DNA from 2 places in the Clostridium moutaii genome. Region 2 is predicted to be linked to the other one. Evidence: a T-box and tRNA genes for the amino acid it is inferred to sense, from the RefSeq annotation. Region 2 holds a T-box; the other holds one or more tRNA genes.

Region 1 (3,427 bases), on a different contig from region 2:
TTATAGAAGACTGAGGATAACATAAAGTATCTCCCGTATTTGTAAATTGTAGTTTAGCTACAGCACCTAAATCCCCTGCTGTTATCTCAGAGGTAGGAATCTGCTGCTTGCCCTTTAGAAAATACATAGCGCCTATTTTCTCATTTTTATTCTTTTTAACATTATATACTGTCATATCAGATTTTAACTTTCCGGTTATAACTCTAAATAAGGATAATTTTCCCACAAAGGGATCTGCTATAGTTTTAAAAACAAAAGCCGAAAAAGGTTCTCTTTCATTTATTCTCACACTAAGTTCAGAATCATCTTTTATATTTTTGGCATTAACTAACTCTAAATTTTCAGGCGAAGGAAAACATTCAATTATATCTTCAATTAAGGTTTCTATTCCTATTCCAGTTAAGGCGGAACCACACATTACGGGTACCACATCTCCTTTTGAACATCCATTTATTAGTCCCGTATATATATCCTCGTCACTTAAAGTACCTTCATTGAAGTATTTGTCTAAAAGCTCCTCGTCTGTTTCTGCTACAGCTTCCATAATCATATTTTTACATTCATCTACTTTTTCTAAAATATCTTCGGGTATATCTGCCTCTATCATAGATTTACTTTTATTATCAAATATTCTAGCTTTTCTTGATATGACATTTACAACGCCTCTAAAATCGTTTTCTTTACCTATAGGATATTGAACAGGCACCACAGATATACCAAATTTTTGTTTTAATTCTTCCAATACTTTCCCAAAATCGGAGTTCTCTCTATCTAATTTATTTACGTAAAAAGCTCTGGGAAGATTATCTTTATTCACATAATTCCAGGACTTTTCAGTCCCTACCTGAATCCCAGATACACCTGACACAACAATCATAGCTATATCAATGGCTCTTAATCCTTCCATAGTTTCTCCTATAAAATCAAAATATCCTGGCATATCAACTAAATTTATCTTTACATCATTATGCTCACACGAAACTACTGATGTAGATAAAGATATTTTTCTCTTTTTTTCTTCAGTGTCATAATCGCTAACAGTATTTCCATCTTCAATTTTTCCAAATCTATCTATAGCCTTTGTATAGTAAAGTATTGCTTCTGTTAATGTAGTCTTTCCGGATCCACTATGACCAATGATTCCCACATTTCTTAAATGCTTTGTTGAATATTTTTTCATAAGCAATTCCTCCTCTTACTTTGCGCTTAATTTATATATTCTACTTATAAATTAAAATCCCTTCTAAAATCAAATAAATTTTCACAATAATTTGATTATACTTAATATACTATACATAATAATAAACAGATAAAAAAATAAACCAAAAGTCAGCACGACTTTCGGTTTTCTTTTAAACTATCTATATAATTAAAATGGCTCCGTGGAGAGGGCTCGAACCTCCAACCCTTCGGTTAACAGCCGAATGCTCAACCATTGAGCTACCACGGAATAATTCACACAAAACATAAATTTCTATAAAAAACGAGTAACGAATTGTTACTCATTTGGTGGAGATAAAGAGATTCGAACTCTTGACCCTCTGCGTGCAAGGCAGATGCTCTCCCAGCTGAGCTATACCCCCGTATGGTGGACCTTCAGGGACTCGAACCCCGGACCAACCGGTTATGAGCCGGTTGCTCTAACCAACTGAGCTAAAGATCCATATATTACCTGGCGATGACCTGCTCTCCCACAGGGCCTCCCCTGCAGTACCATGGGCACTGTGAAGCTTAACCTTCCTGTTCGAAATGGTAAGGGGTGTTACCTTCACGTTATTACCACCAGATATTTTTTCATTTGCACTACAGTTTAATATTATACTGTGCTTTTGATTTATTGTCAATACCTTTTTAAAATAATTTTTTCTTATGGGAATAATTTATTAAAAAAGAAGCTTTATAAAGCTTCTTTTTTAATTGGTATACTATAATACTAACGAATTTTATATTTATTTGAGATCGTCTGGTAAGACCCAATATCCTTTAGAATTATTTGCCTTTAAATAGTTTTTAAATTCCTGTGATTTATAAGCTTTTACTATATCCTGTGCCCATTTTGCATTTTTATTCTTGCCATCTACTGCAACAGTTATATAGAGATCATCTACAAGCGTCTCCGAGAGAAGCGCTTTAGTTGCATCTATCTTTGCCATATACACAATAGCTCCTGGAAGCACTGCATAATCTGCTTCATTAAGAGAACGTGGTATTTGTGAAGAATCCATTTCAACTATTTTAAGATTATATTTATTTTCTACTATGTCCTTTTGAGTTGCAAGAGTTTTTACTACTCCTTCTTTTATCTTAATCCATCCTGCCTTTTCAAGTAGTGAATAAGCTCTTGCCGCATTTGATGGATCCTTAGGAATAAATACTGTGTCTCCCTGCTTAACCTCATTTATTGATGCGTGTTTATTAGAGAAAATTCCTGCCCTTACTGTGGGGATTTTTACTATAGACACAAGGTCTGCCTTCTTTTCCTTATTATATGCCTTAACATAAGCATTATGCTGCGCAACATTAAAATCCAAACTTCCTTCTGTCAATGCGACTTCTGATTGAAGAAGATCTGAGAAATTCACTAATGTGACTTTATAACCTTCTTTTTCAAGAATTGGTTTTACACCTGCATTAAAAAGATCATTGTAAGGTCCTGGAGAAACTCCCAATTTTATCTCCTTCTTTGTGCTGGAATCCGCACTGTTCTTTGATCCACATCCTCCCAAAACTACTGCTGATATAAATACAAGCAGTAATGCTATAGTAGGTTTTAGTATTTTTTTTATCATTATATTTTCCCCCTTAAAATTTTTTAATGTCTTCTAACTTTTCTGGAAAGCGTATTACCTATTGTTTGTATAAGTTGAACAAATACTATAAGCAGGATTACTGTAATAATCATTACTTCAGTATCAAATCTCTCATATCCATAGGATATTGCTACATCTCCTATTCCTCCCCCGCCTATAGTTCCTGCCATTGCAGTAGCTCCTACAAGCCCTATTGTTGCAGTAGTAAGTGACAGAACAAGTGATCCCATAGCCTCCGGAAGTAAAAAGTACCATATTATCTGAAAAGATGTTGCTCCCATTGCTTCTGCAGCTTCTATAGTCCCACTATCTACTTCTAGAAGTGAGTTTTCTACAAGCCTAGAAATATACGGAATAATAAAGACGGTAAGAGGTACCAATGCAGCACTTGTACCTATAGATGATCCAACTATAAGTTTAGTAAAAGGTACTATTGCAACCATCAAAATTATAAAAGGCAAAGAACGAAATATATTTACAATAGGATTCAAAATATTGTAGAGATATTTATTCTCTAATATTCCTCCAGGCCTTGTTGTCACCATTAATATTCCTAAAACAGTTCCTAAGATAGAGCCTATCAACAGAGGTATGAAAATCATATATAAGGTCTGCAA
Region 2 (3,427 bases):
AATATAACTTGTTAGAGTTATATTTTTTTTATTTTTTGGATAAAATAAAAATATTATTTTCAAATTAAAGGTGATATTTTGTATAGGACAATGGATTTTATATTTAAGGATGTTATAGATCTTTCTGGAAATTCACTGGGATTTATAAGTGATATAATATTGAATTTCAACAATAAAAAAATAGATGGATTCGTAATAACTCCAAATAATATATTTAAAAAGGTATTGAATGTTCATATAAATGACGTGGTAAATTTTACATCTGTAATAATTGTGACTGCTGTAAGCAGAGGTGAATATCTTCAATTCGAACATATAAAAAATATGAATGTAGTGGATAAAAAAGGTGATCTCATTGGTGTAGTTGAGGATATGTTATTTGATAAAAAAGAGTTTTCAATAAAAGCTGTTATATTGTCTATTGGATTTATAAATAATTTTATAAGTGGCAAAAAAATATTGCTTGTAGATGATTTGATACTGGGAGATAAAAATTTGCTCTACAGAGGGAAAAACCCAAATCTTAAGTTTTTTAATTCAGCTCATAAATTATTAAAAAGAGAAGAAAGTTAAGACTTTTAAATTTGACTAAAATTATGGAAGATGATATCTATGAATGTTCATAAAAAAAGCAATATCAGATACTTGACAATGATAGTAATGACTGCGGTAGTCATTGTATTTATTATCATGAGCTCCTTGTTAAGAGAAATAATATATTTGATTTTTATATCTTTTTTAATAGCATATACACTAAAACCAATATATAATTCAATGTTAAACAAAGGAATAAACAAAAGGATAAGCGCCTTTTTTTTAATAAGTTTGTTGATATTGTTAGTAATAAGCACATTTGCAATTCTCATACCGTCTTTATTTAAGGAGAGTTTGAATTTAAAGGCCACTGCAGGCAGTATCCAAAGTATGGTGGATAATTTTTATATGAAATTAAAGCCAGTTCAAGATAATAAGACTATTTATGCACTTATTGTAAATTTAAACAGTAAAATTGACAGTGGAATTATGAATATATGTACCAGAATATTTGATTCATTGATGTATATAGGACAAAACCTTTTATCCATAATAGTAATACCCATAATAACCTATTATTTTCTGGCAGATGGAGAGTGTATAAATGGAACAATACTTTCTATATTTCCAATGAGCAGTAGAAATATAATTGAAAAAGTGTGTTGTCACGCAGATAAAATATTGGGCAGATATATAATGAGCCAACTCATTTTAAGTGCACTGGTAGGTATAGCTACATTTTTTATTTTAGTAGTTTTAAAAGTGGATTTTCCCATAATATTATCTGTCTTAAATGCCTTCTTTAATATAATTCCATATTTTGGGCCTATATTTGGTGCCTTACCGGCTATAGTTATAGCCATTATAAAATCCCCTAGAGTGGCACTATGGACTGCAATATGGCTTTATATATTGCAGCAGGTAGAAGGCAATATACTATCTCCAAAGGTTACGGGAGATAGTATAAGCATGCATCCTCTGGTAATAATACTTCTTTTGATAATTGGGGGAAAAGCAGCAGGGTTTATTGGAATGATACTGGCAGTGCCCATAGGAGTTATAATTAAAATATTGTACGAAGATTTAAATTATTATTTATTTTGATCTACCTGGTGATAAATATTGACATAAGTGTGCATTTAACTTATAATTTGTATATTAATTGAATGATAAAGTGATGAGTAGAAGGAGTAAATATTTTCTCATATAAAAGAGAGGAAGTGGAAGGTGCGAACTTCTTGCGAGATATGTTGAAGCTGTCTATGAACTTGTATTATACTATTTAAGAGATACGGATTTTATTTTAAATATCTGTATAATTAGGGTGGTACCGCGAAAAAAATCTTTCGTCCCTTGTGGGAGTGAAGGATTTTTATTTATTTGGGCAAAAGTTAAATCTATGACGATTGATATAAAAATGATTTATACAATACAAAGGAGAGATGTATATGGAAAAATTAGGACTAAACCAAATTAGAGAGCTATACTTGAGTTTTTTTGAAAGTAAAGGACATTTGAGACTGCATAGCTTTTCTTTGGTTCCTAAAAATGATAAGAGTTTACTTTTGATAAATGCTGGAATGGCACCTCTTAAACCGTATTTTACAGGACTTAAGATCCCACCTCGAAGCAGAGTGACTACCTGTCAGAAGTGTATAAGGACAGGAGATATTGAAAACGTTGGGAAAACCTCACGACATGGTACTTTTTTTGAAATGCTTGGAAATTTTTCTTTTGGAGACTATTTTAAAAAGAAAGCAATTCCTTGGGCATGGGAATTTACCACTCAGGTTTTGAAACTGCCGAAGGATAAATTATATGTTACAATATATTTAGATGATGATGAGGCCTATGATATATGGGTAAAAGATACAGATATAGATAGTTCAAGAATTTTTAGACTGGGAAAGGAAGATAATTTTTGGGAACATGGTGTAGGTCCCTGCGGGCCTTGTTCTGAAATTCATTATGATAGAGGAGAAGGGAAGATAGACACTGTAGAAGAATTTGTAAAAGCGGGGGATAATGACCGGGTATTAGAATTTTGGAATCTGGTTTTTACCCAATTTGATAGGGATGAACAGGGAAATTATAACAGACTTCCAAAGCCTAATATAGATACGGGTATGGGGCTTGAAAGAATGGCAGTTATAATGCAGGGTAAGGAAAGCATATTTGAAATTGATACTATAAAAGCTATATTAAAAGAAGTAAGTGATATGTCCTGTAACCCCTATGGTAAGGATAAAAATAGTGATGTATCCATTAGGATAATAACAGATCACATAAGAAGTATTATATTTATGATAAGTGATGGAATACTTCCATCTAATGAAGGACGTGGATATGTACTGAGAAGGCTTTTGAGAAGGGCAGCTAAACATGGAAAGTCTCTTGGAATAAAAGGAGCTTTTTTATATAAAATTTCTAAAGTAGTTATAGATAATTCCTATGAAAGTTATCCTGAATTGAGAGAAAGGGAAGACTATATAAAAAAGGTCATAAAAATTGAAGAGGAAAGATTTGCGGTAACAATAGATAGTGGAATTCAGATTTTAAATGAATTTATAACCCAGTTAAAGGTGGATAATAGTTCAACACTACAGGGAGATAAGGTATTTAAACTATACGATACTTATGGTTTTCCTGTAGAGCTTACTGAAGAAATATTAGAAGAAAAAAATATGACTGCAGATCTGGAAGGCTTTAATAAGAATATGAAAAATCAAAGGGATATGGCAAGAGCTGCCAGGATGGAGACAAATTATATGGGCGCAGAAGATACCCTGTTAAATAAAATTCCTCTGGAAGTGAACACTATATTTGAAGGTTATGATAGGTTAAAATCCAATTCCAGGGTTAAGCTCATGTTGAAAGATGAAGAATTTGTTTC

Evidence for each region. A T-box is a leader RNA that pairs with one kind of tRNA and senses whether it is charged. The one in region 2 lies ahead of alaS (alanine--tRNA ligase), so its partner is inferred to be a tRNA-Ala.
Region 1: it has a tRNA-Ala gene. The T-box ahead of alaS (alanine--tRNA ligase) is inferred to sense a tRNA for this amino acid. The anticodon was not compared.

Annotation. Positions count from the first base shown of each region.
Region 1 is NZ_JBGEWD010000029.1:15,086-18,512, forward strand. Features, by position in the region: gene fusA (elongation factor G) at 1-1,180, opposite strand, end outside; tRNA gene AB8U03_RS17335 (tRNA-Asn) at 1,376-1,450, opposite strand; tRNA gene AB8U03_RS17340 (tRNA-Ala) at 1,508-1,583, opposite strand; tRNA gene AB8U03_RS17345 (tRNA-Ile) at 1,587-1,663, opposite strand; rRNA gene rrf (5S ribosomal RNA) at 1,671-1,787, opposite strand; gene AB8U03_RS17355 (MetQ/NlpA family ABC transporter substrate-binding protein) at 1,950-2,789, opposite strand; gene AB8U03_RS17360 (methionine ABC transporter permease) at 2,813-3,427, opposite strand, start outside.
Region 2 is NZ_JBGEWD010000003.1:83,363-86,789, forward strand. Features, by position in the region: gene AB8U03_RS04745 (PRC-barrel domain-containing protein) at 91-573, shown strand; gene AB8U03_RS04750 (AI-2E family transporter) at 613-1,638, shown strand; T-box leader at 1,703-1,891, shown strand; gene alaS (alanine--tRNA ligase) at 1,983-3,427, shown strand, end outside.